4 regions of the Mesorhizobium sp. CC13 genome follow, and region 2 is predicted to be linked to each of the others. Evidence: predicted binding sites of a transcription regulator. Region 2 holds the regulator's gene; each other region holds the start of a gene.

Region 1 (6,996 bases), on a different contig from region 2:
GCCGCTTGCGGGCGGAAGTGCCTTCGGCTCAGCCATAGTGCACCTTCTTCTCGACATAGCGGAACTGGATGGCGGTGAGCGCGATGACGATGACCATCAGGATCACCGATTGCGCTGCCGAGTCGCCGAGGATGAGATTGACGAAACCGTCGTTGTAGACCTTGTAGACCAGCGTCTCGGTGGCCTTGCCCGGTCCCCCGCCGGTGACGGCGTGGATGATGCCGAAGGTGTCGAAGAAGGCGTAGACCGTATTGACCACGAGCAGGAAGAAGGTGGTCGGCGCAAGCAGCGGAAACACGATCGTCCAGAAGCGCTTGTTCTCGCCGGCGCCGTCGATGGCGGCGGCCTCGATCAGCGACTTGGGGATGGCCTGCAGGCCGGCGACGAAGAACAGGAAATTGTAGCTGATCTGCTTCCACGAGGCGGCGGCGACGACGAGCGTCATGGCCTGCGAGCCGTCGAGCAGCGGATCCCAGTTTATGCCGAGCCAGCGCAGGCCATAGGCGAGCGAGCCGATCGACGGGTTGAACAGGAACAGCCAGAGCATGCCGGCAATGGCGGGCGCGACCGCGTAGGGCCAGATCATCAGCGTGCGATAGAGCCCGCGGCTGCGCACCACCTTGTCGGCCATGACGGCGAGCAGCAGTGCCGTGCCCATGGCAACCGCTGCGGTGGCGATCGAGAAGACGACCGTGACCTGGACCGAGTTGAGGTAGTTCGGGTCCGACAGCACCTTCTTGAAGTTGGCGAACCAGACGAATTTCGACGACAGGCCGAACGGATCCTCCCTGAGCATCGACTGATAGAGCGCCTGGCTGGCCGGCCAGTAGAAGAACACCGCCGTGATCGCCAGCTGCGGCGCGACCAGCAGATAGGGCAGGATGCGGTTGGGAAAGACGACGCGTGGGGTCAATGCGAGCCTCGTGTTGGGCGGTTTTGCCGAGGGCTGGTTGGTAGGGACCGCCTGTCGGTTCAGCGTTTGCGCCGCCCCTCATCCGCCTGCCGGCACCCTCTCCCCGTGAAGGACGGGGAGAAGGGACAAGCGGCAACGTGGATGCCCCTCTCCCCGTTCTTCACGGGGAGAGGGTAGGGGTGAGGGGCAATCCCGGTCGGACCGACCGGATCAGTTCCCCAGCGCTTCCTGGATCGCCTTGTTGCCACGCGCAACGATGTTGTCGAGCGCCTGCTGGGCGGTCTGCTGACCGGCGAGCATCTTCTCGAACTCCTCGTTCTCGATGTCGCGGACCTGCGGCAGGTTGACGAGGCGCACGCCCTTCGAATTCTCGGTCGGGGCCTTGCCCATCATCTGCTTGATCGGGATCTCGCGAGCCGGGTTCTTGTCGTAGAAGCCGGACTTCTTGGTTTCCTCGTAGGCGGCAAGCGTGACCGGCAGGTAGCCCGATACCTGGTGCAGGCGCGCCTGGATCGGGGTCTGCGACAGGAAGTTGAAGAAGGCGGCGACGCCCTTGTACTGGTCGTCGGAGAGGCCGTTGAACACCCACAGCGATGCGCCGCCGGGGATGGTGTTCTGCGGCGCGCCCTGGGCTTCCGGCTCGTAGGGAAGCTGGCCGGTGCCGTAGTTCATGCCCGACTTGACGATGTCGCCGAGGCCGCCCGAGGACTCGGTGAAGATGCCGCATTCACCGGCAAGGAAGATCTGCTTGGCCTCGGAGGTGCGGCCGCCATACTTGAAGGTGCCGTCCTTGGCGAGGTCGGCCAGTTCCTGGAAGTGCTTGACGAAGACCGGCGAGTTGATCTTGAGCTCGACGTCGGTGCCGGCGATGCCGTTCTCGTTGGTGCCGTAGGAGAGGTTGTTCCAGGCGGCGAAATTCTCGGTGTGGATCCAGGTCAGCCAGGTCGAGGTGAAGCCGCAAGGGGCCGCGCCGCTGGTCTTGATCTTCTTTGCCGCTTCCCAGACTTCCGGCCAGGTCTTGGGCGGATTGTCGACGTCGAGGCCCGCCTTCTGGAAGATGTCCTTGTTGTAGTAGAGGATCGGCGAGGACGAGTTGTAGGGGAACGAGAGCATCGTGCCGTCAGGCTTCGAGTAGTAGGAGACGATGCCGGGCAGGTACTGGCTCTTGTCGAAAGCCTGGCCGCCCATCGACAGGATCTCGGCCACCGGCTTGATCGCGCCTTCGGCGGCCATCATCGTGCCCGTGCCCGCGTCGAAGACCTGCATGATCGCCGGCGGCTGCTTGGCGCGGAACGCGGCGATGCCGGCGTTCAGCGTCTCGGGATAGGTGCCCTTGAAAACCGGAACGATCTTGTACTCGCTCTGGCTCGCGTTGAATTCCTTGGAAAGTGTCTCGACCACCTCGTTGTTCGCGCCGGTCATGGCGTGCCACCACGTGATCTCCGTGACGGCGAAGGCGGAGGTGCTGGACAACATCGTGATTGTCGCGGCAATTCCGGCCGCGAAGCCTAGGGTCTTCATGTCTCGCTCCCGTTCTGGTTGGCGAAAGGTTTAGTTCCGCGGGGAGCAGTATTGACGGTTTGTGACAGCCCTACAACAGTTTTGTAGCGATCGTATGAAGGTCGCGACCGGCGCGTATCGCTTTCGCTTACGGCGCAGCTTGGAAAATCAGTTTCGCTTTTCCGAAAAGCGAAAATGGTTTGCCGAAAAACCGACATTCCGTCGAGCTTGGAAATGCCGGCTAACGAAAGGGCTGACGGCATGCGGCACACGGCCGCCGGCCCTTTCGCCGAGCCGGCCGGCGAAAGGGCGCCGATGGTCACGCAACCCGTGGCTGCATATCCACAAACCGGCGCAAGCGCGGCCTTACAGCGCCAATGCCGCCTCGATCAGCTTCTTGGCGTCCGGGCTGGCCCATTCCGCCGGCCCGTTCATGTTGGCCAGCAGGCAGCCCTCGCCATCGACCAGCAGCGTGACCGGCAGGCCGAGCGCAAGGCCGCGCGTCTTCAGTTCATTGAAGACGGTCAGCGTGTTGTCGCGGTAGTAGCCGAGCGAGGCGATGCCGATCTCCTGCAGGAACTTCTTGGGCTTGGTGTCGTCGCCGGTATCGACGTTGATCGCCACGACCTCGAAATTCTCCCCGCCCATCTCGCGCTCGAGCGCGTCGAGCGCGGGCATCTCGGCACGGCAGGGCGCGCACCAGGTCGCCCACAGATTGACCAGCAGGACGCGCCCCTTCTGGTCGCCGATGGTCATCGGCTTGCCGTCAGGGCCGTTGAAGGCGAGGTCCTTGAGCGACTGGGGCGGATCGGCCGGCATCATCGCAGCGACCTGTCCGGTGGCGGCGGCACCGATCTTCTTGGCGGCGTCGGCCTTGGCGGTGCAGACCTTGTCCTGGCTGCTTGCGTCGGCGGCGACGGTAGCCTCCGTACCGGCGGTCAGCTCGGTGTCGTTGTTGCCACGAAGGGTGGTGGTGACATATACCGCGACCGCGCCGGCGATCACGCCCGCAACGGCGGCAATCAGGATATGGCGTGGCGCGGGAAACATTTTTCTGCGGTCCATCTATTCAGTTTCTCTCCGGAGCCCGGGTATCACGATGAGCGACAAGAAGGCCAGCAACCAGATGTGGGGCGGACGTTTTGCCTCGGGCCCGGCCGCGATCATGGAGGCGATCAACGCCTCCATCGGCTTCGACAGGAAGCTCTACGCCCAGGACATCCGAGGCTCGATCGCCCATTCAGAGATGCTGGCGGAAACGGGCATTATTTCCGCCGCGGATCAACAGAAAATCGCTCACGGCCTGAACACGATCTTGCGAGAAATCGAGGACGGCAAGTTCGAATTCTCGACCCGGCTGGAAGACATCCACATGAATGTCGAGGCGCGCCTGGCCGAGCTGATCGGCCCTGCGGCAGGACGCCTGCACACTGCTCGCTCGCGCAACGACCAGGTGGCGATCGACTTCCGCCTCTGGGTCAAGGACGAGTTCCACCGCGTCGCCGAGGCGCTGAAGGGCCTGATCGCTGCCTTCCTCGAGCGCGCCGAGCAGCACGCCGCGACGGTCATGCCCGGCTTCACCCATCTGCAGACGGCGCAGCCGGTGACCTTCGGCCATCATTGCATGGCCTATGTCGAGATGTTCGCCCGCGACCTTTCCCGCGTCCGCGACGCCATCCAGCGCATGGACGAGAGCCCGCTGGGCGCCGCGGCGCTCGCCGGCACCGGCTTCCCCATCGACCGCTTCCGGACGGCCAAGGCGCTCGGCTTCCGCGAGCCGACCCGCAACTCGCTCGACAGCGTGTCGGACCGCGACTACGCACTGGAATTCCTGTCGGTGGCGGCGATCTGCGCCACGCACCTGTCGCGGCTGGCCGAGGAGATCGTCATCTGGTCGACGCCGCAGTTCGGCTTCGTGCGCCTGTCGGACAGCTTCTCCACCGGCTCGTCGATCATGCCGCAGAAGAAGAACCCCGATGCGGCCGAACTGGTGCGCGCCAAGACCGGCCGCGTCAACGGCCACCTGGTCGGCCTGCTGACCGTCATGAAGGGCCTGCCGCTGACCTACTCGAAGGACATGCAGGAAGACAAGGAAGCGGTGTTCGACGCCGCCGAGACGCTGGACCTGATGCTGGCGGCCATGACCGGCATGGTCGGCGACATGACGGTCAACGAGCAGGCGATGAAGAAGGCGGCCGGTTCCGGCTACTCGACCGCGACCGACCTCGCCGACTGGCTGGTGCGTTCGCTCGGCATGCCCTTCCGCGAGGCGCACCACGTCACCGGCCGTGCCGTGGCGCTGGCCGAAAGCAAGAAGGTCGGGCTCGAGAAGCTCACCCTCGACGACCTCAAGTCGATCCACGGCGGCATCACCGAGGACATCTTCTCGGTGCTGTCGGTGCAGAACTCGGTGAAGAGCCGCACCTCCTTCGGCGGCACCGCGCCCGCAGAGGTCAGGAAGCAGGTGCGTTACTGGAAGAAGCGCCTTACGAAAGCGTGATCGAGCCGGGGTGCAAAGCCCAAGAATCTCCGCTACAAGCAGCGGGGAAATTTTCGCGGACGGATGGATCATGACCGCTGGCAGGATTTTGGTGACGCTCGGGCTGATTGCCGCCGTCGGTGTGGTTTCGGCCTGCGGCCGTAGGGGCGACCTCGACACGCCTTATGACGCCGCCGTGCAGGCGCGCAAGGACGCCCAGAAGGCCGGCCAGCCGGTGCCGGCCGAGCCGCAGAAACCGGTTGCGGACAAGCCCTTCATCCTCGATCCGCTGATCTGATCACTTCACATATGCCCCCTTACCCGGCCTCCGCTTCGCTCGGCCAGCCTCGCCCCGCGGGGAGAGGAGATGTTCGACGCTGCGGCTTGCCTCTTCTCCCTGGCGGGGAGACGATGGCCCGCAGGGCCGGATGAGGGTGCCGATAGCTCAAACGGAACTGCCGTGAACCACTTCGACTACCGCGACGGCGTCCTGCATGCCGAAGACGTGGCGCTGACCGACATCGCCGCCGCCGTCGGCACGCCGTTCTACTGCTATTCGACGGCAACGCTGACCAGGCACTTCAAGGTCTTCTCCGCGGCTTTCGCCGATCTCGACGCGCTGGTCTGCTACGCGCTCAAGGCCAACTCCAACCAGGCGGTGCTGAAGACGCTCGCCAGGCTCGGCGCCGGTGCCGACGTGGTGTCCGAGGGCGAGTTGCGGCGCGCACTCGCCGCCGGCGTCCCGGCGAACAAGATCCTGTTCTCGGGCGTCGGCAAGACGGCGCGCGAGATGGATTTGGCGCTTCAGGCCGGCATCCTCTGCTTCAACGTCGAATCCGAGCCGGAGCTGGAGCTGCTGTCGCAACGTGCAGTGGCCAACGGCAACTCCGCGCCCGTGTCGCTGCGCATCAACCCGGACGTCGACGCCAAGACCCACAAGAAGATCTCGACCGGCAAGGCCGAGAACAAGTTCGGCATCCCGATGCAGCGCGCCCGCGAGGTCTACGCCCGCGCGGCCGCCCTGCCCGGCATCGAGGTGACCGGCATCGACATGCATATCGGCAGCCAGATCACCGAGCTGCAGCCCTTCGACGATGCCTTCGCGCTATTGGCCGAACTGGTCGAGACCCTGAAGGCCGACGGCCACGCCATCGACCATGTCGATCTCGGCGGCGGCCTCGGCATTCCCTACAAGACCGACAACAACCCGCCGCCGCTGCCCGACGCCTATGCCAGGATCGTGCACAAGCACGTCGCCAAGCTCGGCCTAAAGGTGATGTTCGAGCCGGGCCGCCTGATCGTCGGCAATGCCGGCATCCTCGTCTCCGAAGTGATCTTCGTGAAGGAGGGCGACGCCAAGAACTTCCTCATCGTCGACGCGGCGATGAACGACCTGATCCGGCCGACGCTCTACGACGCCTACCACGACATCCGCCCGGTGGTTCAGGCCAAGGCCGACGCCCAGCGCATGACGGTCGACATCGTCGGCCCCGTCTGCGAGACCGGCGACTATCTCGGCCTCGACCGCGACCTGCCGCGGCTCGAGGCCGGCGACCTGATCGCAGTGGGCACGGCCGGCGCCTATGGCGCGGTCCAGGCGGGCACCTACAACACGCGGCCCTTGGTGCCCGAAGTCCTGGTCGACGGCGACCGCTTCCACGTCGTGCGCAAGCGCCAGACCTACGAGGAGCTGATCGGGCTCGATTCGCTACCGGACTGGCTGTGAGGAGACCGGAAACCGCGGCGCCAAACTTGTCGATCGGGCACAGCTGATATGTCGTGCGTCCTTCGACAAGCTCAGGATGGGATCGTTGATGCCGACGGTGCTCATGTTGAAGGACGCGCCTATGTCGAAGGAAGTCGATCTGGAAGATTCGACAAGACGGCCATAGCGCCGCCGGGCCCGTTGGGAAGTCCGACGAGGCAGCGTCGGCGCCACCGATCCTCATCCTGAGCTTGTCGAAGGACGCACGACCGACCATCCGCATTCAATCAGCAACGAGTTTGGCGAGCATCACCTTGGCGGCGGCTCCTTTCACGATTGTGTTGGTCGCCTCGCGTTCGCCGTGATTGATGGTATTCTGAACGAAGGCATGGCGGCGGC
Region 2 (6,996 bases):
TCAACCCGTTCGAGGCGATGACGACCATCACGGTCAAGATCGTCAACCAGCTGACGGGCGACCTGGAGTTCAACACCCCGCAGACGCTCGTCGCCTTCGCGCTCGGCATCACGCTGTTCGCACTGACCTTGGTGATGAACATCGTCGCGCTCTACATCGTCCGGAAGTACCGGGAGCAGTACGAATGACCGATATTTCGCTCGACACGCTGACCAGTTCGACCGCGCCCGCGCGCCGCGACATCGGCCTCAGGAAGCGCTACGCCGCCGAACGCCGGTTCCGCCTCTACGGGGTGCTGGCGATCGCCGTCGGCCTGGCGTTCCTGGCGATCATGCTCGGCTCGATCGTAACCAAGGGCTACACCGCCTTCTGGCAGACGACGGTGACGCTGCCGATCAGCTTCGACGAAAAGATCATCGACCCCGACAACAAGCGGGCCACCGATCCGGACGTGCTGATCACGGCCAACTATCCGAAGCTCGCCGAGAACGCACTGATCGAAAAGCTCGGCATCGACCCGAAGGACCGCGCCACGGTGCGCAAGCTCAAGGGCTTCCTGTCCGAGGGCTCGCGGGTGCAGCTCCGCGCCATCGTGGCTGCCGACCCCTCGGTGATCGGCACCACGCGCAACGTCGACATCCTCGCCGCGGCGAACATGGACTCGGCCTATAAGGGCCAGATCGACCTCAGCGTGCCGGAGAGCCGCCGCAAGGTTTCGGACCAGCAGGTCGAGTGGATGAACAAGCTCGAGGCCGAAGGCGCCATGAGCGAGCATTTCAACACGGGCCTGTTCAGCTTCGGCGCCTCCAGCCGTCCCGAGAGTTCGGGCCTGGGCGTGGCCATCATCGGCTCGTTCTTCATGATGGGCATCGTGCTGCTGCTCGCCCTGCCCATCGGCGTCGCCGCCTCGATATATCTCGAGGAATTCGCCAAGAAGAACCGCTTCACCGACCTGATCGAGGTGAACATCAACAACCTCGCCGCGGTGCCGTCGATCGTCTTCGGCCTGCTCGGCCTCGCCGTGTTCATCAACTTCCTCGGCCTGCCGCGCTCGGCGTCCTTCGTCGGCGGCCTGGTGCTGACGCTGATGACGCTGCCGACGATCATCATCGCCACCCGCGCGGCGCTTGCCGCGGTGCCGCCGTCGATCCGCTCGGCCGCGCTCGGACTCGGCGCCTCGAAGATGCAGATGGTGTTCCAGCACGTGCTGCCGCTGGCTGCGCCCGGCATTCTGACCGGCACCATCATCGGCCTGGCGCGCGCGCTGGGCGAGACGGCGCCGCTGCTGCTCATCGGCATGGTGGCCTTCGTGGCCGACTATCCGAAAACCCCCTTCGACCCGGCGACGGCGCTGCCGGTGCAGATCTACATGTGGGCGAACGAGGCCGAACGCGCCTTCGTCGAGCGCATGTCGGGCGCCATCATCATCCTGCTGGTCTTCCTCATGGCCATGAACATCGTCGCCATCGTTCTCAGGCGGCGTTTCGAGCGGCGCTGGTAGGCGTGGACAAGGAGCACCCCTCTATGAACATCATGAGCGAGAAAACCCTCGAAAACGCGGTGAACGCCGAGATGAACAGACCCAACGAACTCATCAAGATGCGCGGCGACAATGTGACCGTGCACTACGGCGAGAAGCAGGCGCTCTTCGGCGTCGACCTGGACGTCCGCGAGAACCAGGTCACCGCGCTGATCGGGCCGTCGGGCTGCGGCAAGTCGACCTTCCTGCGCTGCCTCAACCGCATGAACGACACCATCGACAGCGCCCGCGTCGGTGGCAAGATCACCCTCGACAGCGAGGACATCTACGATCCCAAGATCGACGTCGTCGAGCTGCGCGCCCGCGTCGGCATGGTGTTCCAGAAGCCGAATCCGTTCCCGAAGACGATCTACGAGAACGTCGCCTACGGCCCGCGCATCCACGGCCTCGCCAAGTCCAAGGCCGATCTCGACCAGATCGTCGAGAAAAGCCTGCAGCGGGCGGCGCTCTGGAACGAGGTCAAGGACCGCCTGCACGAAGCCGGCACCGGCCTGTCCGGCGGCCAGCAGCAGCGCCTGTGCATCGCCCGCGCGATCGCGGTGTCGCCCGAAGTGATCCTGATGGACGAGCCGTGCTCGGCGCTCGATCCGATCGCCACCGCCAAGGTGGAGGAACTGATCGACGAACTGCGCGAGAACTTCACCATCGTCATCGTGACCCATTCGATGCAGCAGGCGGCGCGCGTGTCGCAGCGGACCGCGATGTTCCATCTCGGCTACCTGGTCGAGGAAGGCCCGACCGACAAGATGTTCACCAACCCCGACGACAAGCGGACGCAGGACTACATCACCGGCCGCTTCGGCTGAGTGGACGCCGCTCCGATCACAAAGACGAGGATACGATCATGGGCGAGCACACAGTCCGGTCCTTCGACGAGGAACTCCAGCACGTCGACCAGGTCATCCGCGACATGGGCGACCTGTCGGCCACGATGGTGGCGAACGCCATCCGCGCGCTGCTTTCGTCCGACCAGCCGCTGGCGCAGAACGTCATTGCCGACGACACCATCATGGACGCCAGGCAGCGCGATCTCGACAACAGCGCGATCACGCTGATCGCCAAGCGCCAGCCGATGGCCCAGGACCTGCGCGCCGTGGTCGGCGCGATCCGCATGGCGGGCGACCTCGAGCGCATCGGCGATCTCGCCAAGAACATCGCCAAGCGGGTGGGCGCGGTCGGCCAGTCGGCGATGCCGCGCAATCTGTCGCATTCGATCGACGCCATGGCGCAGCTGGTGCTCGGCCAGGTGCGCGGCGTGGTCGATCTCTATGTCGCGCGCGACGCCGAAGGCCTCAAGAACCTGCGCACCGACGACCAGAAGGTCGACGTACAATACACGGCCGTGTTCCGCGAGCTCCTGACCTACATGATGGAGGATCCGCGCAACATCACCGCCTGCACGCATCTCCTGTTCTGCGCCAAGAACCTCGAGCGCATCGGCGACCATGTCACCAACATCGCCGAGAACGCCTATTTCGTGGTCACCGGCACGCAGCTGCCGCTCAATCGGCCGAAGGTCGACGAAACCACGTCGCCCATGTCGGCCTGACGTCTTCCGCAACCGCATGCGTTTGGCGCGGGGGCGCTGCACAGGTTAAATCAGCGCATGGTCCGAACCGGGCCGTGCGCCAGGACAAGGTATAGGCGATGATCGCTCCCAAGGTCATGGTCGTCGAGGACGAAGAGCCCCTCGGCGTGCTGCTGCGCTACAACCTCGAGGCCGAAGGCTACCAGGTGGAAGTGGTGACGCGCGGCGACGAGGCCGAACTGCGGCTGCAGGAAAACGTGCCCGACCTTTTGGTGCTCGACTGGATGGTGCCGGCGCTTTCCGGCATCGAGCTCTGCCGCCGGCTGAGGATGCGCCCCGAGACCGAACGGCTGCCGATCATCATGCTGACGGCCCGCGGCGAGGAAAGCGACCGGGTGCGCGGGCTTTCCACCGGCGCCGACGACTATCTGGTGAAGCCGTTCTCGACGCCGGAGTTCATGGCGCGGGTGAAGGCGCTGCTGCGCCGCGCCAAGCCCGAGGTGCTGTCTTCGGTGCTCAAGGTCGGAGACATCGTGCTCGACCGCGAGTCGCACCGGGTCTATCGCAAGAAGAGCGAGATCAAGCTCGGGCCGACGGAGTTCCGCCTGCTCGAATTCATGATGCGCCATCCCGGCCGCGTGTTCTCGCGCAGCCAGCTGCTCGACAATGTCTGGGGCGAGACGATCTACATCGACGAGCGCACCGTCGACGTGCATGTCGGGCGCCTGCGCAAGGCCGTCAACAACGGCCGCATGCCGGACGTGATCCGCACCATCCGCGGCGCCGGCTACGCCATCCGGGAAGAATAGCTGCCGGCAAACGGCATCGCGCCGGCTGGACGATCAACCTGGCCAGTGTCCCAATGTCACAGGGGCCGCTGCGCGCTCGTAGCGTTCGCGACAGCCGGCGGCACCTGAGCTGTCGCGCCGATGCGTGGCGCCGCCATGCCGTTCCAGCATTTTGCGGCGCTCAAATCATTGCAGCCCAACGTGTTCGGTCTGGCGCTGTACAATACAAAGATTCCAGTTATGGGATGCTTGTATCGTCGATACAGGTTCCCAATCAGTAGCAAAGACAACCAGAATTTGTCTTGAGATGACAATTTATTGATTGCGGCAATACTCAAAATTGCCACTTTTCATGCTAGCTGGGACGCCGTGCGTAACTTGCTGTCGGCCATCTTCCTGGTGTTGGTCACCATTCTCAACGGACTGTCCCTCGAACGGGCAGCGGCCGAAGGCATGAACTTTTCTGCCGAGTTGCCGAGGGTGGCCGCGCAGGCGGAAATCACTGCCGTCGCCGACGAGTGCATGCCGTCCCCGGACCGCTGCACCGTCGAATTGTCCGCCGAAAGCCTCGCCAGCCTGCACTGCCTGGGCGAATGTCCTGCCTGGCTGACCCACGTCGAGCCTGCCGCGCCGTTCCGCGCCGCGGCTGTGATGCTGCTTCCAGACCTCCTGCTGCGCGTCGGGTCGACCGCATCGCTGTTGCGGCCGCCCATCGCTGCCTGATTTTCAACCGATCGCTCCTCGGTCCACGCCGACGAAGCCGTTCGAAGTCAGCTGCGAAGGGGAAGAGGATGACCTCCCGAACCCGCCCGTCGCCCGCACGCCTGCTCGTGGCAATCGCGCCGCGAAATGCCGGATCATCCCAAGCGCGCATGCGCCGTCATCGATCGGCTGATCGGTGCCGATGGTTGCATTCGCCTGATCACGACCGGGGCCGACCTCCCTGACCCCGCGTCGACCTGAATGAAAGAAATGAGTCCAGGAGACTGCCTAATGAACACAGACACAATAGAAACCAACGCCGCGGAGCCCGTCGCGGGAGACGGCCCGGCCCTGAGCCGCCGACGCTTCCTCACCGGTGCGGCGAGCCTGGGGACGCTTGTCGTGTCCGGCTGCGTCAGCACCCAGGAATCGGCCGCGCCGGTGGCAAAGGCACCGGTCGAACCGGCGCCGGTCGCCGACGCCAATGCCCTTGCGATGTACGGCCCGCTCCCGAACGAGCGGTTCCCCATTCCCGCGGTCGACCTGAAGAAGGTGCCGAGCCGCTACTATAGGCGGCAGGTCGACTATGCCACCGAAGAGCCGGTCGGAACGCTCGTCGTCGATACGGATAATTTCTACCTCTACCTCGTCCAGCCGGGCGGCAAGGCCATGCGCTACGGCGTCGGACTTGGCCGGGCCGGCTTCACCTGGGCGGGCAGGGGCCGTATCGGCTGGAAGCAGGAATGGCCGAAGTGGACGCCGCCGGACGAGATGATCTCGCGTCAGCCGAACCTCGCCCAGTGGAGCGCCGACCGGGGCGGCATGCCGCCCGGCCTGACGAACCCGCTGGGCGCGCGGGCCCTCTACGTCTTCCAGGGCAAGGTCGATACGCTCTACCGTGTCCACGGAACGCCGGAGTACTGGACCATCGGCAAGGCGGTTTCGAGCGGCTGCGTCCGCCTGATGAACCAGGACATCATCGATCTGTACGACCGGGTGCCCAGCCAGTCTCCCATACTCGTGCTGGGCGACCCGACCCAACCCCACACCCACGAGGTCGCCGGCGGCAGCGCGCCCGCCCCGCAGGCCGGCTGATACGACGGTCACCCCTGAGGTCCTCGCCGGGCGGCTGCGCATTGCCGCCCGGCAGACATGGAGCAGATCCGACATGAATACCCGCATCAGTGCCTTGGGGCGCGGAATCGCCATCGGTTCGCATGGACGCGCCATCCTGAAGGGCGCGGCCGCGGCCGCGTTGACCTTCGCCGCGCTCGGAACCGTTTCGGCGCTCTGGGACAATCCGTTCTTCGTCCGGATGACCGCCGTCGCGGGCTGGGAACTGCCCGCCCTGGTGGTCATGTCGGCGTTCTCGGGGCTCTACATCGCCGTTCGGCGCCCCGTCTGCTCGGTGCGCCGCGCGGGGATAGGCGGCGTGACGGGCTTCATCGGCATCGCCTGCCCGACCTGCAACAAGGTCCTCATGCTTCTGTTCGGGAGCGAATTCCTGCTGATGTGGTTCGACCCGATCCGCCCATTGATTTCCGCGCTCGGCATAGCGCTCCTCGCCATCGCTTCATGGCACGAGCTGCGCGCTCGTCGCGCGGATGCCGCTGACCCAACGCAACTGGAGTATCCCAAGTGACCGATATCCCCGCCGCTCCCGTCCGCGCCGGCCTCGTCCCTCTTGCCTGGCGCCGGATGCTGCTTCGCCATCTCGTCGTCATCGGCGTTTCGGCGGCGCTGATCTATGGATTTGCCGTCGTTCACGGGCAGTGGAGCCCGATGCACCGGTGGAACCGCGCCTTCGCGGACGCTTCGCTGGCGCTCCTGGTGATCACCATGTCGATCGGGCCAGGGGCGCGCCTGTGGCCGGCGTTGCTGCGGGCGGTTGCCTATCGGCGCGAAACCGGAATCTACGCGACGCTTCTGGCGGCCGTGCATACGGTCATCATCCTCGGCGGCTGGGTCGAGTGGGATTTCGCGCGGCTTTTCGGCTACGAAATCATCCCGCAGACGGGCGAGTACGTGATGTTCCAGCAGGGCTTCGGGCTTGCCAACCTGATCGGCATTGCCGCGCTGGCCTACGCGCTCATGCTCATGTTCACCTCGAACGACCGGTCGATCCGCCTGCTCGGGACTTCGGTCTGGAAGTTCCTGCAGAACGGCGCAACGGTGCTGTGGGGGCTCGCCCTGGTGCACACGGCCTACTTCCTGTTCATGCACTTCCTGAGCTTCCATCGCCCGACGCCCGAGCCGAACCCGCTGCAGTGGCCCTTCGTGGCGGCGATACTGTCGGTGCTCTTGCTGCGTGCCGCGGCCTTTGTTTCGACCTGGGGCAAGAAAAGGAACAGTTCGAGGTGATGGCCGTCCAGCGCCTGACCGGGCAGGGACGGTCAGGCGACGCCCGCCTGGGCACGGCGAAGGGCCGTGCCGGGTGC
Region 3 (6,996 bases), on a different contig from region 2:
CCTGTTTCGAAGCTCTGTCGATCAATCCTTGCCGTAGATGTCGAAGTCGAAATACTTGGCGTTGATCTTGGCGTAGGTGCCGTCGGCCACGATCGCGGCGATCGCCGCGTTCAGCTTCTCGCGCAGCGGGTCGCCCTTGCGCACGGCGATGCCGGTCAAAGACTCCGTGCCCTTCAGGTCGCCGACCAGCTTGCAGCAGTCGTTGCCGGTGGTCTTCATCCAGTCGACCAGCACGAACTTGTCCGACACCACCGCATCGAGGCGCCCGTTGGTCAGGTCGGCCATGGCTTCGTCCTGCGTCGGATAGAGCTTCACGTCGGCGCCGGCCTTGGCATATTTGTCCTCGGCGTAGATGGCCTGGGTCGTCGAGGCCTGCGCGCCGACGGTCTTGCCGTTGAGCGCATCCGGCTCCGGCGAGGCCAGGGTCGTGTCCTTCAGCGCCACCAGCGCCAGCGGCGTGGTGTAGTACTTGTCGGTGAAGTCGACCTGCTGCTTGCGCTCCTCGGTGATGGTCATCGAGGCAACGATGGCGTCGAACTTGCCGCCCTGCAGCGCCGGGATGATGCCGTCCCAGTCCTGCGTGACCCACTCGCACTCCACTTTCATCTGGGCGCAGAGCGCGTTGCCGACGTCGATGTCGAAGCCGGCGAGCTTGCCGTCGGCGGTCAGGGTGTTGAAGGGCGGATAGGCGCCTTCCGTGCCCAGCTTGAGCTTGCCGCCCTCCTGCGCCGAGGCGGCGCCGACGCTCAGCAGAAGGGCCGCCAGCGCGGCGGAGCATGCCAATCTTCTGGAAATCTGCATTTTCGTCTCCGTTGTCGAACCACTCTTTTTTGGCGAGTGTTCCCACCTTCCAGCCAATCACACAGGCCGGCAACGGACAAGCAAAGTCTTGATAAGGCTGGGCTACCTTAGGTCATGCGGAAGTGCTTGGACAGCTTGAGGCCCTGCGCCTGGTAGTTGGAGCCCAGGTCCGAGCCGTACAGTGCGCGCGGGCGTGCCAGCATGTACTCATAGACGAGGCGGCCGACGATCTGGCCATGTTCGAGGATGAACGGCACCTCGTGGCTGCGCACCTCGAGCACGGCGCGGCTGCCGGTGCCGCCGGCGGCGGAATGGCCGAAGCCGGGATCGAAGAAGCCGGCATAATGGACGCGGAACTCGCCCACCAGCGGATCGAACGGGGTCATCTCGGCGGCGTAGAGCGGCGGCACGTGCACGGCCTCGCGCGAAACCAGGATGTAGAATTCGTCCGGGTCCAGCACCAGTTCGCCCGAACCGTGGTTGTAGATCGGCTCCCAGAAATCGACCACCGCATGGGCCGCGCGCTTGTCGACGTCGACCAGGCCGGTGTGGTGCTTGCCGCGATAGCCGACGATGCTGCCCGCCTCGCCGCCGAGGTCGATCGACAGCGCTATGCCGCCGCCGGAAATGTTGGGCGGATCGATCGCCACCAGCCGGTCGGAGACGTGCAGCGCGTGCAGCTCCGCCTCCGACAGCAGCGCATTGCCCTTCCTGAAGCGGATCTGCGACAGGCGCGAGCCCTTGCGCACGACGATCGGGAAGGTGCGCGGGCTGACCTCAAGATAGAGCGGGCCGGCGTAGCCGGCAGGGATCTTGTCGAACTCCTGGCCGCGGTCGGTCATGACGCGCGTGAAGATGTCGAGGCGGCCGGTCGAACTCTTGGGATTGGCCGAGGCCGAGATGTCGGCGGGCAGGTTGAGCGCCTCCTGCAGCGGCACGATGTAGACGCAGCCCGTCTCCAGCACGGCGCCGTCGGCGAGGTCGATCTCGTGCAGCTTGAGCCGGTCGAGCTTGGCCTGCACCAGGTGGCCGGGGCCGGGCAGGAAGCTGGCGCGCACGCGAAAGGCCTTGGCGCCGAGGCGCAGGTCGAGGCTCGCCGGCTGGACCTGGTCGGCGTCGAGCGGCGGTGCGGCCAGCGCACCCGAAGCGAACAAAGCCGCGATGTCCTGGTCCGGAAGAATGCCCGACTGCCGCATTGGCCAACTCCTCTACAACGCCGGCGCGACCGTGCGGCAAGGACGCTGCAGCGCTCGATGCCCATGGACCCGGCCTTCGGACCATGCGCGTGGCCCAAAACGTTTAGTCGAGCCCGCGATTGACGCAAGCCGGCGACAGGTCTAAAGGACCTTTATCCCGTGGTGATTTGGCCGGTCGGCTTGCAGCCACGTTAAACAAGTCGCTAAAGGGCCGCAGTTGGACCGGTTTGCGACTTCTCGCGGCCGGTTTTTTTGTATTTGGAAGTCGCTATGACCACCGACAAGACACGCAACTGGAATCCCCAGACCACCCTCGTCCACGGCGGCACGCTCCGCTCGGAATTCGGCGAGACCTCCGAAGCGATCTACCTGACCCAGGGCTATGTCTACGACAGCGCCGAAAGCGCCGAAGCGCGCTTCAAGGGCGAGACGCAGGGCTTCATCTATTCGCGCTACGCCAACCCGACCGTAGACATGTTCGAGAAGCGCATGTGCGCCCTCGAAGGCGCCGAGGACGCCCGCGCCACCGCCTCGGGCATGGCCGCGGTCGCCGCCGCCATCCTCTGCAGCCTCAAGGCCGGCGACCACATCGTCGCCGCGCGGGCGCTGTTCGGTTCCTGCCGCTGGATCGTCGAGACGCTGGCGCCCAAATACGGCATCCAGGCGACGCTGGTCGACGGCACCAGGATCGAGAACTGGGAAAGGGCTCTCCAGCCCAACACCAAGCTCTTCTTCCTCGAAAGCCCGACCAACCCGACGCTGGAAGTGGTCGACATCGCCGCCGTGGCCCAGCTCGCCGACTCGATCGGCGCCCGCGTCGTCGTCGACAACGTCTTCGCCACGCCGATGCAGCAGAAGCCGCTCGAACTCGGCGCCCACATCGTCGTCTACTCGGCCACCAAGCACATCGACGGCCAGGGCCGCTGCCTGGGCGGTGTGATCCTGTCCGACAAGAAGTGGATCGACGAGAACCTGCACGACTATTTCCGCCACACCGGGCCGAGCCTGTCGCCGTTCAATGCCTGGACGCTGCTCAAGGGGCTGGAGACGCTGCCGCTGCGCGTCCGTCAGCAGACCGAGACCGCCGGCAAGATCGCCGACTTCCTCGCCGGGAGGCCGGAAGTTTCGCGCCTCATCTATCCGGGCCGCGCTGACCATCCGCAGGCCGACATCGTCAGCAAGCAGATGAAGGGCGGCTCGACGTTGATCTGCTTCGACGTCAAGGGCGGCAAGAAAGCGGCCTTCGCCTTCGAGAATGCGCTCCGGATCATCCTGATCTCGAACAATCTCGGCGACTCCAAGAGCCTGATCACCCATCCGGCGACCACCACGCACAAGAACCTCACCGACGAGGCCCGCGCCGAACTCGGCATCGACGACGGCACGCTGCGCCTGTCGGTCGGCCTCGAGGACGCCGACGACCTGCTCAACGACATCGGCGACGCGCTGAAGGCCGCCCGCTGAGATCTCCGGCGGCCCCAGGCGGTCAAGCAGGTAGACAAATGAGGGGGCGCTCCGGTCGACCGGGGCGCCCCCTCTTTCGCTGTCCTTACGGCAGCTTGGTCTCGTAGACGTAGAGCTTGGTCTCGTTGTCCTCGGGCGCCGCGGTCAGGCGAATGCCGGTTTCGGTCTTCTCGACCAGCACCGGATTGCCGGTGATCGACTTGCCCTTCTCCGTCCAGATCTGCACGGGCACCTGGAACAAGGGGCGGCCTTCCTTGAGGTCGATCACGTCGATGCCGCCAAGGCGGAACAGCTGTCCATCCGGGCCCGGACGGTATTCGGTCAGGCCGGTGCAGACCGCCTGGCCCGGCTTCGCCAGTCCGCAGTCCTGATAGTCGATGTAGTGCGAGGGATTGAGCGTGCGGGTCTTCTCGGGGTCGAGCGCCGCGTCCGGCACGGTGAGGTCCTCGGTCACCTTCCAGGTGTAGAACCGGCGCGAACCCCAGCTGACGGCATGCAGCGTGCCCTGCTCGGCATCGTAGACGACGCCGCCGATGTGGTCGGGAAAGCGGAAGACCTCGGTGGCTTCCAGCGTCTCCGGATCGACGCGGTACATGATCGACTTGCTGTTCGGGCGGTACTCGGCAACCGGCACCCACAGCCAGCGGCCGTCGTAGTCGATGCCGCCGGGATGGTAGATGGCCCCTTCGCCGAGCTTCACCTGGCCGATGAGCTTACCGTCGGCGTCGAGCTTGAACAGATGCCCGGCGCCTTTGCCCTCGTCGCGGTCCATGCCGTTCTGCGGCGTCTCGTATTTCTTGGTGCGCTCGATGATCTCGACAGACGACATGAACAGGGAGTCGCCGACACGCGCGAAGCCCTGCGGATGGAAGGTGTCGAAACCGAGCATCGATGACTTGACGAGCGTCCACTCCGCGCCACGGGTCAGCTTGCCGATGCTGTCCGCCAGGTCGTCGGCGCGGGCAGCCGTGCCGGCCAGGCAGACGGATGCGAGCAGGAGTGTGAAGAGACGTTTCATTGCAGTGATTCCTTGTCGTTGGACGACGCGGAAACTCACGCCCGCGCATGACGCGCGGGTGACACATGGGTGTCGGTTGTGCGAAATCCCCGCCATGTGCCGATCACATTCGGCGTGAACAAGGCGATCAGTTGTTGACCGCCCGCGGCAAGGGGCGGACCCTAGCGTGAAGGTCATGGAGCGCAGCATGTATCGCGCGGTCACCCGCAACATCGCCGTCGAGGTCGAGCCGTTCTACCTCGAGGAACGGTCCGAACCTTCCGAGAACCACTACGTCTGGGGCTATCGCGTCACCATCGAGAACAACTCGGACGAGTTCGTGCAGCTGTTGTCGCGCTACTGGCACATCACCGACGCGGCCGGCAAGATCGAGGAGGTGCGCGGCCCGGGCGTCGTCGGCGACCAGCCCGAGCTCAACCCCGGCGACAGCTATCAGTACACGTCCGGCTGCCCGCTCTCGACGCCGTCGGGCATCATGGTCGGGCGCTACACCATGCGCAACGAGGCGGGCGAGCTGTTCGACGTCGCGATACCGGCGTTCTCGCTCGACCTGCCCAATGCGCGGCACAGGCTGAACTGAGCTATTCGGCTGCGGCGAACTCGCCCGGATCGAACTCGTAGGCCTTCGAGCAGAACTCGCAGTTGACGCGAATGCGGCCGCCTTCGACGCTGTCCTTGATCTCCTCCGCCGAGAAACCCTGCAGGATGCCGCGGATCTTGTGGTCCGAGCACGAGCAGTCGTCGGCGACATGCACGCCTTCGTAGACGCGCACGCCGTGCTCATGGAACAGACGGTAGAGCAGCCGCTCGGCGCCCACGGTCGGATCGATCAGTTCGGTCGGCTCGATGGTCGCGACCAGCGCCAGGAGCTCCTGCCAGGCATTGTCCTCGGGCTCGGCCGCGACATCGCGCTGGTCGCCGTCGCCGCCATGAATGTCCTGCACCCTCCGGCGCTCGGGCGAGTCCGGCAGGAACTGGGCCAGCAGCCCGCCGGCGCGCCAGTGCTCGCCGCCGCCCTCGCCCGGAAGCACCAGCTTGGCGACAGACAGGCGCAGGTCGGTCGGGATCTGCTCCGACTGGCGGAAATAGGTGCGCGCCGCCTCTTCGAGCGAAATGCCGTTGAGCTCGACGATGCCCTGGTAGCGCTGGGTATGCGCACCCTGGTCGATGGTCAGCGCCAGGACGCCGGTGCCGAGCAGGTCCTCGGGCGCGGTCATGCCGGCCTTGATGGCCTCCTCGACGCGGTCGGCGTCGAAGCGGGCATAGGCACGCAGCGAATGCGGCGTGGTGAAGTCCGCCACCAGCATGTCCACCGGCCCGTCGGTGCGGGTCTGCAGGATGAACTTGCCCTCGAACTTGAGCGAGGTGCCGAGCAGCACCGTGACCACGCAGGCCTCGGCGAGCAGCCTCGCCACAGGCTCCGGATAGTCATGGCGGTCGAGGATCTGGTCGAGCAGGGGCCCGAGCTGCACGGTGCGGCCGCGCACGTCGAGCGGCTCGACCGCGAATGGAACGACGTGGTCGTCGCCGGCGAACCCGAACTCGCCGAGCTTGCGTTCGGTCTCAGTCACTGGATCTGTTTCCCATATAATGAATTCTGCGACCAGTCGGCCAGCCGGCGGTCGCAGAACAAGGCATCGATAGATTGTGTTGATCCCGCCCCAGATAGGGTCGCGGGATCAGTCATTCAAGCGCCGAGGCACCAGGCCAGCACGGCCTTCTGCGCATGCAGCCGGTTCTCGGCCTCGTCGAACACCACCGAGTTGGGCCCGTCGATCACCTCGTCGGTGACCTCCTCGCCGCGATGCGCCGGCAGGCAGTGCATGAACAGCGCGTCCGGCTTGGCGTGCTTCATCAGCTCGGCATTGACCTGGTAGGGCAGGAAGACGTTGTGGCCGCGGGCGCGGTGCTCCTGGCCCATCGACACCCAGCAGTCGGTCACCACGGCATCGACGCCGCTGACGGCTGCCTCCGCATCGCGGGTCAGCATCACCTTGCCGCCATTGGCGCGGGCCCAGTCGACGTACTTCTGCTCGGGCTCGCTGCCTTCCGGCACGGCCATGTTGACGTTGAAGCGGAAGCGCGCCGAGGCTTCGAGCAGCGAGTGCAGCACGTTGTTGCCGTCGCCGGTCCAGGCAAAGGTCTTGCCGGCAACCGGGCCGCGATGCTCCTCGAAGGTGAGGATGTCGGCCATCAGCTGGCACGGATGGGTGTCGTCGGTGAGGCCGTTGATGACCGGGATCGTGGCGTTCTCGGTCAGCTCGAGCAGGCGGTCATGCGCCGTCGTGCGGATCATGATCGCGTCGACATAACGCGACAGCACCTTGGCGGTGTCGGCGATCGACTCCGAGCGGCCGAGTTGCATCTCGGTGCCCGTCAGCATGATCGTCTCGCCGCCGAGCTGGCGCATGCCGACATCGAAGGAGATGCGCGTGCGCGTCGACGGCTTGTCGAAGATCATCGCCAGCACCTTGCCCTCGAGCGGCTTGGATCGCTCGCCAGCTTTCAGGCGCGCCT
Region 4 (6,996 bases), on a different contig from region 2:
CTCGACGCTGCCGTCGCCGAGTGCCGCGCCGGTGCCGCCGCCTTCGATGCGCTGCATTTGCCCGATCACCCCGAGGATGCGGCCGACGTCCTGGCCGAGGGCGCGCTTGCCACCTTACGGCGGGCACGAAAGGCGTTGAAGCAGTGCCGCGACAGTGGCCAGGCCGAGGATTTCCACGAACTGCGCAAGGCGGTGAAGACGCATGCGGCGCATCTTTCGCTGCTGCGCAGGCTCTGGCCTTCGCCGGTCAAGCCGCGCCGCGAGCGGGCCGACCTGCTCGGCGAGAGCCTCGGCGAACTGCACGACGTCTTCATCATGCGCGCGCTCATCGACGCGCGCGAGGCGCCCTTCGACGGTCCCGAGCCCAAGCTCCTGGTCAAGCTGCTCAAGCGTTCGGAAAAGGCGCTGCGCAAGCTTTGCCTCGCTGCCGCCGAGGAGCTGTTCGAGGACAAGCCCAGGCGCACGGTGCGCCGGCTTGCCAGGAAATGCCGCACCGACCTTGGCGAGGCCGCTGCGATGCCGGAACCCGAGGGCACGCCCGGCGAGTAGCGTCGGGCTGGCGCGCGTCGCCTGCATCATGTTACTTCCCTTGGGTCATGACGCAGACGACAGATACCTTGCTCGACCGCATCGGCCGCTGGCTGGCTTCACGACTGCAGGCGGAATCCTCCGGCTACGAGCCCTATACGCCGTCCGATCCCGAAACGCTGCGCCGCACGCTGGAGCCGGGCGATGTCCTGCTCGTCGAGGGCAACCAGCGCATCTCGGCGGTGATCAAGTATCTCACCCAGTCGACCTGGTCGCATTCGGCGCTCTATGTCGGCGACGCGCTTCCCGAGCCTGCCGACGGTTCCGAGCGGCCGCGGCTGATCGAGGTCAACCTCGGCGAGGGCTGCGTTGCGGTGCCGCTGTCCAAGTACCGCACCTACAACACCCGCATCTGCCGCGCCAACGGCCTCACCCCGGAGGATCGCGAGCAGGTGGTCAAGTTCATGGTCGAGCGGCTCGGCCTGAGATACGACCTCAAGAACATCGTCGACATGCTGCGCTATTTCTTCCCGACGCCGCCGGTGCCGGTGCGCTGGCGCCGGCGCATGATCGCCTTCGGCTCGGGCGACCCGACCCGCGCCATCTGCTCCACCATGATCGCCGAGGCCTATGGCCGGATCCGCTACCCCATCCTGCCGGAGATCACCCGCGCCCCCGGCCGCGCCTCGGCGCAGTCCAACTACATGCGGCGCGAGATCATGCAGATCCGCCACCATTCGCTCTACACGCCGCGCGACTTCGACCTGTCGCCCTATTTCCGCATCGTCAAGCCGACGCTGGAATATGGCTTCGACTACCGGCAGATCACCTGGGGCGAGCAGCGCGAGATCGATCTCACCGAGCTGCCGAAGACGCCGCTGCCCGTTCCGCCGCAAGCAGGTCGCGCGCGTCCCTGACGGTCGCCGCATAGCTGACATAGGGCCGCTTGACCCCGTGGTTGATCAGCATGCGCCGCGTCTGCGGCGAGGCCCCGGCGATGAAGAAGCGCACGCCCGCCTTCCTCGCCTTGCGCGCCGCCCCCTCCAGCACGTTGGCCGCGGTCGAATCGAGGAAGGGCACCTGCGAGCAGTCGAGGATGAAGTTCCGGCGCTGGTCGGCGATGCGGTCGAGCACGGCGCCCACCGTCGAGGCCGCGCCGAAGAAGAAGGCGCCGGAGATGCGGTAGATCACCGTGTCGGCGTCGCCCGCGTCGCTCGCCTCGTAGGCGTGGCGGTTGCCGTTGGTGGCGTCCGCCATGTCCTCCTGCACCAGCGGCTGGTCGGTCTCGACGGCGATGCTCTTGGCCATCCGGTCGATGAACAGCACCGAGCCCAGCGCGAAGCCGACCACGATGCCTTCGGTGAGGTCGCGGAAGACGACGAGCGCGAAGGTCACGAGCAAGACCAACGCGTCGCCGCGCGAGCTGCGGACCAGCGTCGCGAAGGCCTGCTTCTCGACCATGTTCCACGCCACCACCGCGAGGATGCCGGCCAGCGCCGACAGCGGGATGTAGGAGGCGAGCGGTGCGGCCACCAGCATGAAGGCGAGCAGGAAGGCCGAGTGCAGCATGCCCGAGACCGGCCCGTGCGCGCCGGCCCGGACGTTGGTCGCGGTGCGCGCGATGGTGCCGGTGGCGCAGATGCCGCCGAACAGGGCCGCGCCGATATTGGCGAAGCCCTGCGCCACCAGCTCGCAGTTCGAGCGGTGCCGCCGCCCGGTCATGCCGTCGGCGACGACGGCCGAAAGCAGCGATTCGATCGCGCCGAGCAGCGCGAACGACACCGCGTCCGGCAGCACGGCTATCGCCTTGTCGACGCTCAAATCGGGTAGGGCCGGCCAGGGCAGGCTGCGCGGGATGCCGCCGAAGCGCGTGCCGATGGTCTCGACGGGCAGCGCGAGCGCCGCCGCGGCGAGCGAGGCGACGCCGACCGCGATCAGCATGCCCGGCCATCCCGGCCTCAGCCGCTTGAGCACCAGGATCGTGCCGATCGTCAGCACCGCCACCGCGATCGCCGCCGGGTTGGCCGTGCCCGCGGCGTCCGCCAGCGCCAGCAGCTTGGGCACCAGCGGTCCAGGCTCCTTGCCGGCGAGCGTCAGCCCGAACATCTCGCTCAGCTGGCTGGCGAAGATGATGACGGCGATGCCGGCGGTGAAGCCCACCGTCACCGGATAGGGGATGAACTTGATGTAGGTGCCGAGCCGGAGATAGCCGATGGCGACGAGAAAGATGCCCGCCATCATCGTCGCCAGGATCAGCCCGTCGACGCCCTCGCGCGCCACCGTCGCCGCCACCAGCACGATGAACGCGCCCGCCGGCCCGCCGATTTGGAAGCGGCTGCCGCCCAGCGCCGAGATGATGAAGCCGCCGACGATCGCCGTGAACAGGCCCCTGTCGGGCGACACGCCCGAGGCGATGGCGATCGCCATCGACAGCGGCAGCGCCACGATTGCCACCGTCAGCCCGGCGATCGCGTCGGCCTTGAGCTGCGCTGCGCCATAGCCCTCGCGGAAAACCGTCACCAGCTTGGGCGTGAACAGTTCGGAAAATGTCGGTCGGTCGTGTCTGTGCCTGCTGCCTGCTGCGTCCATGCCTGCATCGTCCTGCAATGCGGCGGGATCGTCGGCATGTCTGTCGGCGGTCGCCGTCGCGAACCTTTGCGGAGGGTTGACGGGCTCAGCCGGCCTTCTTCTTCAGGCGCACGCCGCGGCCGCCGGCCTCGTTCTCGCCGATGAGTTCCACACCGGCGGCGTCGAGCGCTTCGATGACCTTGGTCAGCGTGTCGACCACGCCGCGCACCACGCCCTCGCTCGCTTCCATGCGCTGGATCGTCGGAACCGAGACCCCGGCCTTTTCGGCAAGCGTCTTCTGGTCGATGCCTGCCAGCGCTCGAGCGGCGCGCATCTGTGCGGCGGTGATCAATGTCGGCGTTCCCGTCTCTGTCCGCAGAATGAATGTATCATACATTCATGATGATGTTTCAAGCATGAATATCGATGTTCAGCGCATGTCGTCTTCAGTCCCCTCGCCGGGCCGCAGCAGGTAGCGGCTGACCACCCAGCACAGCGTCGCCCAGGCGAAGCCGGCGCTCCATCCGGCCAGCACGTCCGAGGGCCAGTGCACGCCGAGATAGACGCGGCTGATGCCGACCAGCAGCGCGGTCAGGATCGCGACGAAGAAGACGAAGACGGTGGTGGCGCGGCCGGGCACCACGCGGGCCAGCACCACGCCCAGCGTCAGATAGGTCACCGCCGCGAGCATGGCGTGCCCGCTGGGGAAGCTCATGGTCTGCACCTGCGCCAGGTGCGAGACCAGGTCCGGCCGTGGCCGGTCGATGCCGAGCTTGAGCAGGCTCGACAGCACCTGCGCGCCGGCGACCGAGGCGAACACGAACAGCGCCGGTCCCCAGCGCCGGATCAGGCACAGATAGATGATGGCGACGGCAGTGATGTAGATCAGCACCGCTGCACTTCCGAGTGCGGTGATGTCGCGCATCGCTTCCTCGAACCAGCCCGGTCCGATCGGGTTGTTGGGCTCGCCCGCCACGCGGAAGGCGAGCAGGATGTCGGTGTCGAAGGAGCGCGGTGCGGCGTCGCGCGCGACCTCCGCCAATTCGACGAAGGCCCACAGCCCGCCGGCGATGACGACGCCCGCTGCCAGCAGCGACAGCTGGATACTGTTCCACAGTTTCTGATGCATCGTCCTGCCGTTCCGTTACAGCTCCGGGATGGCCGCTTCCGGGCCCGTGCGCAACAAGTGGGGAGACCTTTCCCAAAGAAAAGGCGCGCAAGCAAAAGGTCGCAGCACATTTCGTCGGCAAGGGCCGATCCTCGACGCTGTATAGCGGCGCCCGACTTTCGGCGAAACTGTCATGCTACTGTTATGTCGTCCGATTAGCGGTCTCGGCGAACCCCAAGCGAAGCATCAGCCAGAGGTCGAAAACATGAACCAGCACGCTCCCAACGATCAGAAATTCCGCACCAGCCTGCTCGAGGAGAATGACGGTCCCGGCCACAACCCGACCGACAACCGCACCATGGGCGACATCATCGCCACGCGCTTCTCGCGCCGCAATTTCCTCAAGGGATCGCTCGCCGTCTCGGCGATTGCCGCCACCGTCAGCCCCATCGCCATCATCCTCGCCGACGACGCCCGCGCCGCAGCCGCTTCGGCCTTCAGCTTCGACGAGGTCGAGGCCGGCATCGACGACAAGCACCATGTCGCCGCCGGCTACGACGCCGACGTCCTGCTGCGCTGGGGCGACCCGATATTTGCGGACGCTCCCGAGTTCGACCCCACCAACCAGTCGGCCGAGGCGCAAGGCAAGCAGTTCGGCTACAACAACGACTATGTCGGCTACGTGCCGCTCGAAGGCTCGGCCGAGCACGGCCTGCTGGTCGTCAACCACGAATACACCAACGAGCACCTGATGTTCCCCGGCATCGTCAAGATCGTCGAGGGCAAGATCGAGGTTGCGCCCGCCGACCAGAAGCGCGTCGACATCGAGATGGCAGCTCACGGCGGCTCCATCGTCGAGATCCGCAAGGAAGGCGGCAAGTGGCAGGTCGTGCGCGACGGCAAGCTCAACCGCCGCATCACCTCCACCACCGAGATGCAGCTCACCGGTCCGGCCGCCGGCCACGACCGCCTCAAGACCAATGCGGACGCCACCGGCACCAAGGTGTTCGGCACCCTCAACAACTGCGCCGGCGGCGTCACGCCCTGGGGCACCTACATCATGGCCGAGGAGAACTTCCACGGCTATTTCGGCGGCGAGCTGCCGGCCGACCACAAGGAGGCCGCCAACTACAAGCGCCTCGGCGTGCCGGAAGGCACCTATGAGTGGCTCAAGTTCTATGACCGCTTCGACGTCGCCAAGGAGCCGAACGAGCCCAACCGCTTCGGCTGGATCGTCGAGGTCGACGTCCAGGACCCGAACTCGGTGCCAAAGAAGCGTACCGCGCTCGGCCGCTTCAAGCACGAGGGCGCCGAATCCATCGTTGCCCCCGACGGCCGCGTCGTCTTCTACCTCGGCGACGACGAGCGCTTCGACTACGTCTACAAGTTCGTGACCAAGGGCAAGTTCAACCCCGACGATCGCGCCGCCAACCTCGGCCTGCTCGACGAGGGCACGCTCTATGTCGCCAAGTTCGCCGAGGACGGTTCGTTCGAGTGGCTGCCGCTGGTCCAGGGCGAGGGCCCGCTCAATGCCGACAACGGCTTCGTCAGCCAGGCCGACGTGGTCATCGAGGCGCGCCGCGCCGCCGACCTGCTCGGCGCCACCAAGATGGACCGGCCGGAGGACATCCAGCCCAACGGCGTCAACGGCAAGGTCTATGTCATGCTGACCAACAACTCGAAGCGCAAGGCCGACAAGGTCGACGCCGCCAACCCGCGCGCCGAGAACGCCTTCGGCCACATCATCGAGCTGGCCGAGGACGGCGGCGATTTCGCCGCCACCAAGGGCAAGTGGGAAATCCTGCTCAAGTGCGGCGATCCGTCGGTCGCCGAGGTCGGCGCTTCCTTCTCGACCTCGACCACCCAGAACGGATGGTTCGGCATGCCCGACAATTGCGCAGTCGATACCGCCGGCCGCCTCTGGGTCGCGACTGACGGCAACAACCCCAAGGCCACCGGCCGCACCGACGGCCTCTGGGCCGTCGACACCGAGGGCGAGGCGCGTGCCACCTCGAAGCTGTTCTTCCGTGTGCCGGTCGGCGCCGAGATGTGCGGCCCGCTGTTTGCGCCGGACGACCAGACCGCCTTCGTCGCCGTCCAGCATCCGGGCGACGGCGGCGAGGATTGGGAAGGCTTCGGCCGCCCGTCCTACTACGAGGACCTTTCGACCCGCTGGCCCGATTTCAAGCCCGACATGCCGGTCCGCCCGGCCGTCGTCGCCATCACCAAGCAGGGCGGTGGCAAGATCGCCGTCTGATTCAGGATGGACACAGGAAAACAAAAGCCGGCGGGGTCGCCCCGCCGGCTTTCTTGTGAACAGCGCATACCCCGGTCGCCGCCGCGCGAAAGACGGGTACGAGAATCGCCATTGTGCCCCTATGATGCCGCGTCACGAGGAGGCAGGGTGCGCGCGTTCGAACGACTTGGCCGGAGGTGGACCGGATTGTCGCTGGCCGTCCAGTTCTTGGTCGCCGGCGGCGCCGTGCTGCTGGCGGCGATGTTTCTTGCCGGCTATTGGGTCACCTCCCGCATCGAGGACGGCGTTACCAGCAATGCGGCCACCACCACGGCGCTCTACGTCGACAGCGTTATTGCCCCGATCCTGCCCGACATGCGCCGCAGCGAGGCGCTGGGCGAATCCGTCAAGCGGGCCCTCGACGAGACGCTCGACCAGGGTGGACTGGGCGATCGCATCGTCCTGTTCCGGCTCTGGTCGCGCGACGGCACCATCCTCTATTCCAAGGACGCCGGCCAGATCGGCAAGACATTCCCGCTCACGCCCAATCTCGAGG

The links. Region 2 encodes PhoB, which activates phosphate uptake and scavenging genes when phosphate is short. Its sites were predicted from a motif close to TGTCATNNANCTGTCAT; they were not measured.
Region 1: ugpB (sn-glycerol-3-phosphate ABC transporter substrate-binding protein UgpB) is a predicted target of PhoB. The motif match lies at 2,496-2,512, and genes of this name have one in related genera.
Region 3: PV773_RS00250 (DUF6454 family protein) is a predicted target of PhoB. The motif match lies at 4,527-4,543, and genes of this name have one in related genera.
Region 4: PV773_RS21490 (PhoX family phosphatase) is a predicted target of PhoB. The motif match lies at 4,394-4,410, and genes of this name have one in related genera.

The regions. Positions count from the first base shown of each region.
Region 1 is NZ_JARDJI010000011.1:83,251-90,246, reverse strand. Features, by position in the region: gene ugpA (sn-glycerol-3-phosphate ABC transporter permease UgpA) at 29-913, opposite strand; gene ugpB (sn-glycerol-3-phosphate ABC transporter substrate-binding protein UgpB) at 1,124-2,434, opposite strand; gene PV773_RS15950 (TlpA disulfide reductase family protein) at 2,780-3,478, opposite strand; gene argH (argininosuccinate lyase) at 3,513-4,913, shown strand; gene PV773_RS15940 (lipoprotein) at 4,984-5,190, shown strand; gene lysA (diaminopimelate decarboxylase) at 5,353-6,618, shown strand.
Region 2 is NZ_JARDJI010000016.1:66,565-73,560, reverse strand. Features, by position in the region: gene pstC (phosphate ABC transporter permease subunit PstC) at 1-188, shown strand, start outside; gene pstA (phosphate ABC transporter permease PstA) at 185-1,501, shown strand; gene pstB (phosphate ABC transporter ATP-binding protein PstB) at 1,525-2,346, shown strand; gene phoU (phosphate signaling complex protein PhoU) at 2,385-3,089, shown strand; gene phoB (phosphate regulon transcriptional regulator PhoB) at 3,188-3,877, shown strand; gene PV773_RS19170 (hypothetical protein) at 4,235-4,579, shown strand; gene PV773_RS19165 (L,D-transpeptidase) at 4,850-5,653, shown strand; gene PV773_RS19160 (hypothetical protein) at 5,727-6,200, shown strand; gene PV773_RS19155 (hypothetical protein) at 6,197-6,919, shown strand; gene PV773_RS19150 (ROK family protein) at 6,952-6,996, opposite strand, start outside.
Region 3 is NZ_JARDJI010000001.1:53,500-60,495, reverse strand. Features, by position in the region: gene PV773_RS00265 (ABC transporter substrate-binding protein) at 22-801, opposite strand; gene PV773_RS00260 (2'-deoxycytidine 5'-triphosphate deaminase) at 909-1,997, opposite strand; SAM riboswitch at 2,147-2,224, shown strand; gene PV773_RS00255 (O-succinylhomoserine sulfhydrylase) at 2,268-3,461, shown strand; gene PV773_RS00250 (DUF6454 family protein) at 3,547-4,479, opposite strand; gene apaG (Co2+/Mg2+ efflux protein ApaG) at 4,667-5,059, shown strand; gene PV773_RS00240 (Hsp33 family molecular chaperone) at 5,061-6,068, opposite strand; gene argF (ornithine carbamoyltransferase) at 6,167-6,996, opposite strand, start outside.
Region 4 is NZ_JARDJI010000021.1:14,908-21,903, reverse strand. Features, by position in the region: gene PV773_RS21515 (CHAD domain-containing protein) at 1-549, shown strand, start outside; gene PV773_RS21510 (YiiX/YebB-like N1pC/P60 family cysteine hydrolase) at 597-1,445, shown strand; gene PV773_RS21505 (SulP family inorganic anion transporter) at 1,384-3,117, opposite strand; gene PV773_RS21500 (helix-turn-helix transcriptional regulator) at 3,203-3,448, opposite strand; gene PV773_RS21495 (phosphatase PAP2 family protein) at 3,527-4,225, opposite strand; gene PV773_RS21490 (PhoX family phosphatase) at 4,470-6,461, shown strand; gene PV773_RS21485 (sensor histidine kinase) at 6,648-6,996, shown strand, end outside.